DNA from 4 places in the Labrenzia sp. CP4 genome. Region 1 is predicted to be linked to each of the others. Evidence: predicted binding sites of a transcription regulator. Region 1 holds the regulator's gene; each other region holds the start of a gene.
The links. Region 1 encodes PhoB, which activates phosphate uptake and scavenging genes when phosphate is short. Its sites were predicted from a motif close to TGTCATNNANCTGTCAT; they were not measured.
Positions count from the first base shown of each region.

Region 2: a site for PhoB is predicted at 2,013-2,029, ahead of ACP90_RS10340 (bifunctional 2',3'-cyclic-nucleotide 2'-phosphodiesterase/3'-nucleotidase). Genes of this name have one in related genera too.
Region 3: a site for PhoB is predicted at 1,097-1,113, ahead of phnC (phosphonate ABC transporter ATP-binding protein). Genes of this name have one in related genera too.
Region 4: a site for PhoB is predicted at 1,468-1,484, ahead of ACP90_RS01340 (NAD-glutamate dehydrogenase). Genes of this name have one in related genera too.

Region 1 is NZ_CP011927.1:4,785,328-4,788,643, forward strand. Features, by position in the region: gene ACP90_RS21915 (GcrA family cell cycle regulator) at 81-617, shown strand; gene phoB (phosphate regulon transcriptional regulator PhoB) at 943-1,644, opposite strand; gene phoU (phosphate signaling complex protein PhoU) at 1,725-2,420, opposite strand; gene pstB (phosphate ABC transporter ATP-binding protein PstB) at 2,452-3,213, opposite strand; gene pstA (phosphate ABC transporter permease PstA) at 3,261-3,316, opposite strand, start outside.
Region 2 is NZ_CP011927.1:2,228,528-2,231,843, forward strand. Features, by position in the region: gene ACP90_RS10340 (bifunctional 2',3'-cyclic-nucleotide 2'-phosphodiesterase/3'-nucleotidase) at 1-1,882, opposite strand, end outside; gene ACP90_RS10345 (lytic murein transglycosylase) at 2,089-2,895, opposite strand; gene ACP90_RS10350 (NAD(P)H-dependent oxidoreductase) at 3,027-3,316, opposite strand, start outside.
Region 3 is NZ_CP011927.1:2,592,591-2,595,906, reverse strand. Features, by position in the region: gene ACP90_RS12060 (PhnD/SsuA/transferrin family substrate-binding protein) at 5-877, opposite strand; gene phnC (phosphonate ABC transporter ATP-binding protein) at 1,176-1,997, shown strand; gene phnD (phosphonate ABC transporter substrate-binding protein) at 2,087-2,998, shown strand; gene phnE (phosphonate ABC transporter, permease protein PhnE) at 3,167-3,316, shown strand, end outside.
Region 4 is NZ_CP011927.1:282,154-285,469, forward strand. Features, by position in the region: gene ACP90_RS01340 (NAD-glutamate dehydrogenase) at 1-1,388, opposite strand, end outside; gene ACP90_RS01345 (peroxidase-related enzyme) at 1,496-2,062, shown strand; gene argC (N-acetyl-gamma-glutamyl-phosphate reductase) at 2,202-3,152, shown strand; gene leuD (3-isopropylmalate dehydratase small subunit) at 3,191-3,316, shown strand, end outside.

The DNA of each region.
Region 1 (3,316 bases):
ATCTGCCAGCATTAAGCGTGCTTGCGCATGCTTAACACGGGGTTAATGGCCGCAGGACGGTCAAACTAAAGGGTGCGGCAATGAGTTGGACAAACGAACGAGTTGAGCTTCTCAAAAAGCTTTGGGGCGGCGGCTTGAGCGCAAGCCAGATCGCAGGCGAACTGGGTGGTGTTACCCGTAACGCCGTGATCGGCAAGGTGCACCGCCTTGGCCTGTCCGGCCGCGCCAAGTCCACCTCTTCAAGCGCCAAGCCGCGCCGGCCGCGCACCGCAGCTCCTGCAACGGGTGCAGCGCCGAAGAAACCGACGACGTCACATCCGCAGTCGATCGGCGCAACGGCCCTGAAAGCAGACATCTCGCCGGCTCCAGTGGTGGCTGCCAAGCCGCGCGTAGAGCCGATTGCGGAGCTCGTTCCGATCTCGCAGCGGGCTACCATCCTGACGCTGACCGAGCGGACCTGCAAATGGCCGATTGGCGACCCGGCAACCGACGACTTCTACTTCTGCGGCCGCCAGTCCGATGCCGGCGTCCCCTACTGCGCTCATCACTGCAAGATCGCGTATCAGCCGGTCGCCGACCGCCGCCGCGACCGCAAGACGATGGCTCAGGCAGGCTGATAGTCTCGCACCGAAGCAGTTCATGAGAAAGCCCGCCAATTTGGCGGGCTTTTTTGTTTGGGCCTTCCATTGACCAGATGTCCGACCCCGACCAATGACCTCCCACAGCTTAATCACGGCACCGATCCATGCCGTTTCCGCCCCATCAAATCAAACCTTGTTTGACCGCTCCGCCACGACAGGGACCGCAGGATCAGCCCCGACACCGACACAACTGATGGGGTAGTCGCAGAAGAGAACCTTGCTCCGCGAAAGGCACAAAACCGCTGAGAAACAAAAAGCCCGCTTGAAAGCGGGCTCCTTAATTCCATTCTGCAAGTTGCCCTCAGGCGGTGGCAGAGGTGAACTGGTCATTGAAGGCGTATCCGGCACCACGGACGGTACGGATAGGATCCTTCGCCTTGCCCTTGTTCAGAGCCTTGCGCAAGCGACCGACGTGAACATCGACAGTGCGTTCGTCCACGTAGACATCGTGACCCCAGACCCCATCCAGCAGTTGTTCGCGGGAGAAGACACGACCAGGCGATGTCATCAGGAATTCCAGCAGGCGGAATTCCGTCGGCCCCAGGTGTATTTCCTTGGTGTTGCGGCGAACGCGGTGCGTTTCGCGATCCAGTTCGATATCGCCGGATCGCAACATGCTGGACACCACTTCCGGGCTTGCCCGGCGCAGGATGGCGCGCACGCGGGCCATCAATTCCGGTACCGAGAAGGGCTTGACCACGTAGTCGTCGGCACCGGTCGACAGGCCGCGGATGCGCTCTGCTTCCTCACCGCGTGCCGTCAGCATGATGACCGGCAGGCGCTCGGTATCCTCGCGCGCCCGCAGGCGGCGGCACAGTTCAATTCCGGACAGGCCCGGCAGCATCCAGTCGAGCAGCAACAGGTCCGGCAGGCTTTCCCGCAGGCGGATTTCCGCCTCGTCACCCCGGACACAGGACTCGACCGAGTACCCTTCCGCTTCCAAATTGTATCTCAATAGAAGGCTGAGCGGTTCTTCGTCTTCAACGATGAGCACCTTCGGCATACATCTCGCTCCAATTACCGCAACCGGCGCCGAAGCGCCGGCCGTTAAGATCTTCTGCAAATCCGACGATTACCAGCGGGTCAGACCGCGCCTGTTTCGTCGACCTTTGCCCGGTCTTCCGGCAAACGCTCGCCAGTGACCATGTAGTAGACGTTCTCGGCGATATTCGTCGCGTGATCGCCGATGCGCTCGATGTTCTTTGCGCAGAACAAGAGATGGACGCACTGGGTAATGACCCGCGGGTCTTCCATCATGTAGGTCAGGAGTTCGCGAAAGATCGACGTGTAGATCGCGTCGACCTCGGCGTCGGCTTCCTGAACCCGGCGGGCGGCTTCCGCATCCTTCCGGGCGTAGGCATCCAGCACCTGCTTGAGCTGCGAAAGAGCGAGTTCCGTCATGTGCTCCACACCGATCGCAAGCTTCTTCGACTGCAAGTCGCTGTCGATGGCGATGACGCGCTTGGCAACGTTCTTTGCAAGATCGCCAACACGCTCCAGGTCATTGGCAATGCGCGTTGCGGCGGTGATTTCACGCAGGTCCTGCCCCATCGGCTGGCGGCGGACGATCAGCTCGATCAGCTTCACTTCAAGTTCGTTGTAAAGGCTGTCCAGCCGGACATCGCCCTTGATCGTCGCCTTGGCAAGCTCCAGATCCTGCGACACCAGCGCGGACACCGCATCGGCGAAAGCCTTTTCGGCAATACCACCCATTTCGGCAACCTTGCCGGCCATGGCCGTCAGTTCGTCATCGTAAGCCGAGACTGTATGTTCAGACATCCTGTGTCCCCTTCAGAAACCTAAAAAATGCTTAGCCGAAGCGGCCCGTAATATAGTCCTGCGTACGCTTGTCCTTCGGATTGGTAAAGATGTCCTCCGTCAGACCTTCTTCAACCAAAATACCCAGGTGGAAGAACGCGGTACGCTGAGACACACGGGCAGCCTGCTGCATCGAGTGGGTCACGATCACGATGGTGAAGTTTTCCCGCAGTTCGTCGATCAGCTCTTCCACCTTCGCGGTCGCGATGGGGTCGAGCGCCGAGCACGGTTCGTCCATCAGGATCACTTCCGGGCTGACGGCAATCGCGCGGGCAATGCACAGACGCTGCTGCTGACCACCCGACATGCCGGTGCCCGGCTCGTCCAGACGGTTTTTGACTTCTTCCCAAAGCCCGGCCTTCTGCAGGCTGGAGGCAACGATTTCATCAAGCTCGGACTTGTTGCGGGCCAGACCATGGATCCGCGGACCGTAGGCAATGTTGTCGTAGATCGACTTGGGAAACGGGTTCGGCTTCTGGAACACCATGCCGACCTTGGCGCGCAGCTGTACGGGATCGACCTTGGGATCGTAGATGTCCTCACCGTCGATCTTGATCGACCCTTCCACACGGCAGATGTCGATGGTGTCGTTCATGCGGTTGATCGTCCGCAGGAACGTCGACTTGCCACACCCGGACGGACCGATGAAGGCAGTCACGGACCTCGGCTGGATCTCGATGTCCACGTCCTTGATGGCGTGGGTATCGCCATAATAGACCTGCACCTTGTTCGCGGAAATTTTGCTGTCGGTCATGGTTTTCGCCTGTTCAAAATTCGGCATCTCGTTCATCGGAGCAATCCTTACCAGCGGCGTTCAAACCTGCGGCGCAGGATGATAGCGATAATGTTCATGGTCA
Region 2 (3,316 bases), 2.6 Mb from region 1:
CGGTTTCGAACAGGACGCTGGTATCCGGCATCGGTTTGAACGACCAGTTGGCATCTGCCGACGGGTTGATCGTGCCCTGTTCGACAATGTAGCGCACCAGGACGTCGCGATTGGTGTCCGGGCCGATGAAAACGACAACGTCGTCGCTGATGCCGGGGAAATTGCCGCCGCCACCTGCACGGTAATTGTTGGTCGCGACCACGAAGGTTGCTTCAGGGTCGAGGGGTGCGCCGTTGAACTCCAGGTTCACGATGCGGCTGGCGTCCGGATTGAGGACTTCGCCTTTCGCGTCGTATTTCGATGGCTGGCTCAGGTCTATCTGGTAGGTGACACCGTCGATCACATCGAAATTATAGCTTGGAAACTCCGGGTTGATCAGTGTCTGGTCGGCCTTGCCCGGCTCGACTTCCTGGAAAATTCCGGCTGAACGTTCCAGCCATTCCTTCACCGTGCTGCCCTTGATGGCGACCGCGCGAATGGTGTTCGGATACAGGTAGAGATCGGCCACGTTCTTGATGGCGACATCGCCGACCGGAACGTCGGTGTAGTAGTCCGGGCCGCCACGACCGCCGGCCTTGAAAGGCGCTGCTGCGGAAAGAACCGGCAGGCCTTCCCATTCCGTACCCTTCAGCATCTGTTCGATGTACCAGATCTGCGCCTTTGAAACGATCTGGACGCTCGGGTCGTCGGCCACGAGGGCGAAATAGGAATGCAAGGGTGCCGACGTCTTGCCGACGGGGCGGCGGACATAGGCAAGGGTTGCCTCGTGATCTTCCTTCACCGCATCGAGTACATCCTGCTGGCTCTCCACCAGCGGTGTCACGGTTCGACCTTCTTTTTCGTAGATCGGGCGTGCTTCGGTCATGAAATTGGCGACACGCCAGCCGTCGCCGTCGCGCTCGATCATCAGGTCGATGACGCCCAGATGCGAGCCCCAGAAACCGCCCATCGCGGCAGGCTTGCCGAACAACGTGCCTTTCTCGCTGTCGATACCCGGCAGTCCCTCATACTGGGGACCGGGGAAGACCAGATGCTGGTGACCGGTAAAGACGGCGTCGATCCCGTCCACGCCGGCAAGGTGCAGGGAGGCGTTTTCCATGCCTTCGGAATAATCGTTGGCGTCAATCCCCGAGTGGGAGAGGGCGATTACCAGGTCGCAGCCCTGTTCGCGCATTTCCGGGACGAAGGCCTTGGCGGTTTCGATAATGTCACGTGCATTGGCGTTGCCTTCCAGGTGGCGGCGGTCCCAGTTCATGATCTGCGGTGGCACGAAGCCGATGAAGCCGATCTTGATCGGATAGGACTTGCCGGCACCGTCGGTGACCTGTTTTTCAACGATCACATAGGGCTTCAGGAAAAGGGCGTCGTCTCGTGGGTTGCCGGCCAGCATGCTGCCCTTGACAAGATTTGCGCAGACGACGGGGAAATTGGCACCGGCCAGCACCTTCATCATGAAGTCCAGACCGTAGTTGAATTCGTGGTTGCCGAGTGTTGCCGCGTCGAATTCAAGGACGTTCATGCCCTTGATGACTGGGTGCAGGTCGCCTTCGCTCATGCCGCGTTCATAGGCGACATAGTCCCCCATCGGGTTGCCTTGCAGAAAGTCGCCATTGTCGACCAGAACCGAGTTTGTCGCCTCGTTCCGGATATCGCGGATCAGTGTGGCTGTCCGGGCGAGACCGGCGGTGTCGACAGGTTTGTCGCTGTAATAGTCGTAAGGGAAAACATGGACATGGAGGTCAGTGGTCTCCATCAGGCGAAGGTGAGCCGTACCTTCCTTGGCCAGAACCGAATAGGGGTGCAGAGCTGCCGTGAAGCCAGTTGCCGCTGCGCCCATCAAAAGGGTGCGCCGTGAAATCGAAAAGTCTTTGATACTGGACATGAAATGGCTCCTGTTCGGTCGCTCGGCGATTGGTGTCGCTTAGCCTTGCGGAACAGTGCGTGCCGGACCGATAGCTGCCGGTGCCCGCCGGGCGGCATGTTTCCGCGGCACACGGTTTTGATCCGCAAGGATTACAACCGTATGACGCAAATTGCTGCCCGGATCGTCAGTTTTGTCAAGCAGGTTTATGGACCGTCGAGCTGGGTCTACTCGCTGATCTGGCCAGCCATGACCGAGATCGTTTCCACGTAGACACTGGCCTTGTTCCATTGCTTGAGAACGTTGTAATTGGCAGTGCCCGGGCCCCAGCCCTGGCCGCGGCGCCAGCCTTTCTGGGCAAGATAATTTGCGGTGGAAGCTAGCACATCCGGAATGGAGCGGATCAGGTCCTTGCGGCCGTCGCGATCATAATCGACCGCATAACGGACATAGCTGGTGGCGAGAAACTGGGTCTGGCCGAGTTCGCCGGCCCAGGCACCTTTCATTTCGGCCGGCTGCATGTCACGGCCCTGCACGATCTTGAGTGCGGCGACCAGTTCGGCGGTGAAGAAATCGGACCGGCGGCAATCATAGGCCAGCGTGGCAAGGGATTGCAGGACCGGCATGTTGCCGGAGAAGCTGCCGTAGTTGGTTTCAAGCCCCCAGATCGCCAGAAGTACAGGTGCGGGAACGCCGTATTTCTTTTCGATGCCACGGAAGATGCGGGCGTAGGTCTTGCCGAGCTGCTTGCCACGCCGGATCATCGCGTTGTTGACCCGCTTGGCATAGAACTGGTTGAAGCTGAGCTTGAAGGATTTCTGGTTCCGGTCGAGCGAGACCACCTTCTTGTTGTACTTCACGTTTTTCAACGACGGTTCAACGACCCTTTTCTTGAGGCCGTAGCTTTGGGAATTTGCAATGAACGACTGTTTCCAGGCTTCAAAACCACCCGGTCCATTGCCGCAGCTTGCACTCCAGGCAGAAGGTGCGGACAGAAGAACAAAACCAAAGACGAATGCAGAAAGGAGGCGCATCGAATCCCCGCTGGGCCAATATAGGATGAACGGTATTCTATCCGAAAAAGCGGTAGCGTCATCCGGCAGATACAGGAAAAAGAGGATTGGAGGCGGACAAATCCGGTCTCGTCTTTTCCGGTTGCCGCAAATCAGGGGTCTTGCCGGATGAAGTGGCTGTAAGATGGCGCGCCCGGGCTAAGGGTGCCGGCGCGGTCGAATTCGCTGTCGGCGTTGAAGCTGATCTTCGGCAGCGTTTCGAACCTTGCGATCGTTTCCCGGTGGCCTTCGATCTCGTTTTGAAGTCGCGTTTCCAGGTCTTCCCGTGCCGCACCCTTGTGATAACCGTGAACACCGTGGACGATCCTGGGAACCAGAACATCGAAACCCAGATAGCGCAGTGTGTAGGCGAGTGGCCAAAGCAGCATCTGAATGTCGCCTT
Region 3 (3,316 bases), 2.2 Mb from region 1:
GCCATTATTCGCCGATGAACTTGTCGTATTGCGGGAAACCGGCGGTGGTGTACATGGACCGCACCAGGTCATAGGCACCATCTTCGATCGCCACCAGATCCATGCCCGAATACTTGTCGTTTTCCTCGTGCTGCAGGATCGCGGCGATGATCGATTTCTTGTTGTCGAGGATCGCCTGACGCAGGCTCTGCGCTGTCGCGGGATCGACATGGGCTCCGGCCATGATCATGTCGTTCGGCAGATCGCCGGAACGGGCGATTACCCGGAAAAAGCCGTTCGGGACGCTATCATCCTTGTTGCGGGTGCCAATCCACGAATTGTGATTGATCCCGATGGCGGCAACATCACCCTTCTTCAAGGCTTCATGCGCAATGTTGCGCGAAGTATGCAGCTTCTCGATGTCCTTGACCGGATCGACGCCATAATCGGCCATCAGCTGCATCGGGCACAGCATGTTAGAAGTGGAACCGATATCACCGAAGGCCACCTTCTTGCCCTTGAGATCGGCCGGCCGCGTGAAACCGCTGTCGGCTCGTACGACGACGGCACAGAAGTAATCCGGGCGGCCAAGACCTATAAGCGGACGGGCTTCGGTCAGTTTGTTGATCACGATGTACTCGGCAGGACCGGTTACGACAAAGTCGACGCGTTGGGCGCGCAAGGCTTCAGCCGCTGCGGTCCGGCTGGTAACCGGGAAAAACTCGAAGGTGTGGTCTGTTGCATTTTCAAGGGCGTTCTTGAACGGCCCCCATTCAACCTGCAGCCGCTCCAGGCCCTCCACGTCGGTAACGGCCAGTTTGAACGTGTCGGCCAGGGAAGAAGACAGGGAAACGGCAAGAACGGCAGCCGCGAGTGCGGCGGATTTCAAAAAGCGCATGACAGGAACTCCTCAGACAGCCGAAACAAAGCCGGCAAGGCAACAGGAGCGTAACGACACGCGCGCCGCGGAACGTGACCGTATTATGTAAATTTTACGAAATTTACATCAGAGAAAGATGGATCTACGAAGCAGAAAATTTCTTTAACTTCGAACTTCCAGACAAATCTTGATCTTATTTGTTTTCCGGCAAATTTTCTCAATGCCTCTGTCGTAAAACTTCATAAAAGTATAATCGTATAGACATCTGTTCTCGGCACATGTCTGCTAGTTCGCTCTCCGTTTTTCGGAGGGCCCGATGCTGGTCATTGAGCAATTATCTAAAGTCTTTGGAGACCTGACCGCGGTGGACAGTGTCTCCCTTGCCATTCCCAAGGGACAGATGGTCGGCGTGATCGGCCGGTCCGGTGCCGGCAAGTCCACGTTCCTGCGCATGATCAACCGGCTGGCCGACCCCAGCCGGGGGACGATCCTCAACGAGGGAAAGAACATCACGGCCCTGAAGGGTCGCGATCTGCGCCTTTGGCGCGCGTCCTGCGCCATGATCTTTCAGCAGTTCAATCTCGTCGAGCGCATGGATGTGCTGACCAATGTCATGGTTGGCCGCATCGCCCACACAGGGTTCCTGCGCTCCATGACACGATCCTTCACTGACGAGGATCGCGCCCGCGCTATCGAAGCCCTGGACCGGCTGGACCTTGTGCCCCAGGCGCTGCAACGCGCGGGAACCCTTTCCGGCGGACAGCAGCAGCGCGTCGCCATCGCCAAGGCGCTGGTGCAGAACCCGCGCATCATGCTGGCCGACGAACCGATTGCTTCACTTGATCCGGCCAACGCCAGCCGTGTGATGGACGCCTTGCGCGAAATCAACCGGACGGACGGTCTTACGGTGCTGGTCAACCTGCACACGCTCGACACTGCCCGTGCCTACTGCGACCGGATCATCGCAATGAAGGACGGGCGGGTTCAGTTCGACGGCACGCCGGACGCCCTGACTAGTGAAAGGGTTCGGCAGATTTACGGATCCGACGATCTTTCCGGTGACATCAACGAAGCAGTCACCTCCACCTCCCTTTCGACAACCACTTCCCGGCCGCCGATGAAGGCTGTCGGGGCCTGACCTTCGCGAAGCGGATCATCCGCTCTCGCTCTTGAAGCGGCCTTTGCCGCGCAAATCGCCGGATCTGCCGGCACCAAAGGAGACTTGAGATGAAGGCCATTTTTGCAGCAGCCGTTTCCGCTGCCGTTCTTGCAGCCTCCCCGGCCGTGGCGGACAGCTGGAAGGACCAGTACAAGACAGTCAAGTTCGGCATTCTTTCCGGTGAAAACGAAAAAGACCGGATCGCCCGTTACACGCCTTTCGAAAAGTACCTGGAGAACGAACTCGGCGTTGATGTCGAAATCTTCACCGCCGGATCCTATGACGGCGTGATCCAGGCCATGGCGGCCGACCAGATCGAATTCGCCTTCTTCGGTTCGTCTTCCTATGCCGCTGCCTACACGGAAACCAACGGCGGTGTCGTTCCACTTGTCTCCCGCCTGCAGAAGGACGGTTCCACCGGTTATTTCTCGGTCGTCGCCGTGCGTTGCGACAGCGGCTACAAGACCCTTGAGGACCTGAAAGGCAAGACACTGGCATTTGCCGACCCGGACAGCACGTCCGGTTATGCGGTGCCATACTTCAACCTCAGCAAACAGGGCTACGAGCCGAAAACCTATTTCGGTGCCATTCCCTTCTCCGGGGCCCATGAAACCGGTGTGCTTGGTGTCTACAACAAGCAGTATGACGCTGCCGCTACCTACATCACCAACGAGGAAGACGGCATTCCGCAGCGCATGGTCACCAAAGGCATGATCGAGAAGGACTCGATCTGCACCATCTGGAAATCACCGGAAATCACTTCCGGTCCGCTGGCCGCCCGCAGCAACCTGCCTAAGGGCCTGATCGATGCCATGCGCACCGCAGTCATGGAAATCCCGGAAAAGGATACGCTGGCCTTCATCGAAATGACCGGCGGCGAAGACAGCACCCAGGAAGCGTGGATCGAGGTTGATCACGACCGTTACCAGTGGATCGTCGAAATGCGCGACTGGCTGAAGAAACAGCGCCGCGGCGGCTGACTTTTCAGAGCGAGGGAGGAAACCGGCTGATCCGGGTTCCACCCGACGACCCGACCATCGTCATCTCGGGCGGCACTTCGCGTCTCCCGGGATGACGCCTGGAAAAACTTGTGGCGCAGAACGCTGCGGCGTCAGCGCCTCCTGCCTAAAATCATTGGAACTAGAGGCATGACAGCGCTCTCCCCTGCCATTGACCGGTTCGAAATCGATTATGCTGCCGCCCGCCGGTCAACCCTCCGGGTAAACCTCGTCTCGACCACGGTCTTCGCACTCTGCTTCGTCGCAACAGCGTGGTTAGGCGGTTTCTTCGACATGACC
Region 4 (3,316 bases), 1.4 Mb from region 1:
GCCAGCGGACCTTCTGGATAGGTAACGTACCAGGCCGACACGCGTCCTTCATAGACCGAGGCCAGATAGGTGCCGACGTTCAGGCGAACTTCGGTGGAATAGCGGTCACGCGGGACGAAGACCAGAATGGAGACATAGCGGTCGAATTTGTCCGGGCGGGACAGCACGCGAATGCGCGGGCGCTCGTCCAGCTGCAGGATGGCGATGGAAAAGTCGAACAGGCGCTCCCGTTCGATCTGGAACAGCTCGTCACGCGGGAAAGCTTCCAGAACGTTGCGGAGGGCGCGACCGGAATGGCTTTCCGACCCGTAGCCGGCGCGGGCCAGAACGCTGGCAACCTTGCGGCGCAGGAACGGGATGGTGCTGGTCGGTTCGGTATAGGCGGTCGAGGCGAACAGGCCGACGATGCGCAGCTCGCCGTTCATGTTGCCTTCGTCGTCATAGAGCTTGGCGCCGACGTAATCCATGTGCACGCGCCGGTGCACGGTGCTCTTCACGTTGGCCTTGGCAATGATCAGCGGTTCGGGTTTCTTCAGGAACTCGCGAATTTCCGGCGTGATCTGCACGAACTCCGTGCCGCGGCGGAGAACGCGCACATCCGGGTCGGACAAGAGGCCGAGGCCCGTGCCCTCATGGGGGGAAAGCTCGCCCTCCTCGACGCCGCCTTCGAACATGTATTCGCGCATGCCGAGGAAAATGAAGTTGTCGTTCTCCATCCACTCCAGGAAGTGGATTGCCTCCCACAACTCGTCGCTGCTGCCGGGGATTTGCGTGGTCTTGTAGGTGTCGATGGCCTCCGCCAGGCGTTCCTGCATCGGCTTGAAGTCCGACACGACGGCGCGGACATCGGACAGAACCTTGTCGAGCCGTGCCTTGAGGGCTGCGCGGGCTTCGGGCGAATCAATCCGTGTCACGTGGATATGGATGAGGCTTTCCTGCCGGTCGGTCCGCTTCGGTGGTTTCTTGCGGGCCGTGGCGCTTGTCAGTTTGCCGTTGTCATCCCGTTCCACGATGAAGATCGGGTGCAGGACCAGATGCACTTCGATCTTGCTTTCCTGCAGCTCGTCCATGACGGAATCGACCAGGAAGGGCATGTTGTCGTTGACGATCTCGATAATCGAGACGCCCTTGACCTTGCTGCCCTGGGCCTTGAACGCCGGATCGGCGATGCTGACACGATGCGTGCCGAGTTCGTGGTTCTGGAAATCCTGCCAGGCGTCCCGGGCAAAGCCGGTCAGCTCTTCCGCGGTGTAGGCCACCAGGTCTTCCGCTGCGCCCCGGTCATAAAAGGCGCGGGAAAACTCGGCGAGAGCCGGATCTTCCTGATTCAAGGTTGCTTGGACCGCGTCGATGAGTTTGAGTTTCTCGACGTCGTGTTTGTCCGGCATTTTCCATCCCCTTAGGCGATCGTATGGTTTGGCTCTGTCGCTCGCTCGTTCTAAGACTTAAGTTCATATTTCAGCGACATAAACGGTTTCATGACGGGAGGAGCAAATTGTCAAGTAAAGTCACGGCCTTGCAAATCGATTCAAATGTAACATTGAGTGAAAAGACACAGGCTTATTTCGACTTGTGCCAAGAGAAGCTGGGTCTCGTTCCCAACGTCCTCAAGGCATATGCGTTCGACGAAACGAAGCTGCGCGCCTTCACCGACATGTACAACGACCTCATGCTGGGCGAATGTACACTCTCCAAGCTCGAGAGAGAGATGATTGCCGTTGCGGTATCAGCGGTCAACCGCTGTTTTTATTGTCTTACGGCTCATGGTGCTGCGGTGCGCGAGCTTTCCGGGGACCCCGTGCTGGGTGAACTGATGGTGATGAACTACCGCGTTGCGGACCTTTCGCCAAAGCAGCGGGCGATGCTCGACTTCGCCGTCAAGTTGACGGAGAAGCCGGCGGAAATCGTGGAAAGCGACCGGCAAGCCCTGCGCGATGTCGGGTTTACGGATCGCGACATCTGGGACATCGCCTCGGTAACGGGCTTCTTCAACATGTCAAACAGGGTGGCTGCGGCGTCCGACATGCGCCCGAATGATGAGTATCACTCAAGGGCCCGTTGAGATAACGGAGCGTCGCGCGGCGGTGACAAGCCGCGCGATTGGGTGTATGACGCTTTCGATTTTGCACCGATCTGCCTGACGGCTTTCGGGCCCTGGGGTTCGAAACTGGCGGCGATCATGAGAGGGAGAGGAACGGGCGATGGTTGCGCGCGTGTTTATTGATGGTGAAGCCGGTACGACGGGTCTGCAGATCCGCGAGCGCCTTGCCATGCGCCGCGACCTTGAGCTGATCTCCATTCCGGACGAAAGCCGGAAGGATCCGGCTGCCCGGGCCGACTACCTCAACAAGGCCGATATTGCCATTCTTTGCCTGCCGGATGCGGCGGCCAAGGAAAGCGTTGCCCTGATCGAGAACGACACCACCCGTGTGATTGATGCTTCCAGCGCCCACCGGGTTGCCGAGGGCTGGGCCTACGGTTTTGCCGAAATGGACCTCGACCAGGCCGACATCATCGCCGCAGCCATGCGCGTTGCCAATCCGGGCTGCTGGCCGCAAGGCCTGATCGCGGCGGTTCGTCCGCTGATTGCCGCGGAGCTGCTGCCGACGGACTTCAACCTGACCTATTTCGGCATCTCCGGGTATTCCGGTGGTGGCAAGGGCATGATTGCCGATTACGAAGCCGCCGGAACCAGCGCAAATTCGTTTGCGCCCTATGCGCTCGGGTTCAATCACAAGCATCTTCCGGAAATGACGGAATACGGCCTGCTCGACGCAGCTCCACTGTTCACTCCGACTGTCGGAGATTTCTACAAGGGCATGCTGACGGTGGTTCCGTTGAACCTGGCAGGCCTCGCCAAGGTGCCGACGGGCGAGCAGCTGCATGCGGCGATCGCCGATCATTTCGCTTCGGCACCCGGCGGTTTTGTCGAGGTCGCGCCGCTGGAAGCGCTCGAAAAATCCGACAGCCTCAACCCGCAGGCGCTCAACGACACCAACAAGCTGCATCTGCACGTCTTTGCAAATGACGCCAGGGCGCAGGCTGCGATCGTTGCCGTCTACGACAACCTGGGCAAGGGCGCGTCCGGTGCTGCGGTCCAGAACCTCAATCTGATGCTCGGTGTCGATCAGACAACCAGCCTTGCCGCGTAAGCGGCATCCGTTTTCAGGCCTTTCAGGAGAGAAGAAGAATGGAAAAATTTGAGACCCTGACCGGTGTCGCAGCGCCGTTGCCGATCGTGAACATCGACACGGACATGATCATTCCGAAGCAGTTCCTGAAGACGATCAAGCGTACCGGCCTCGGCACCGCGCTG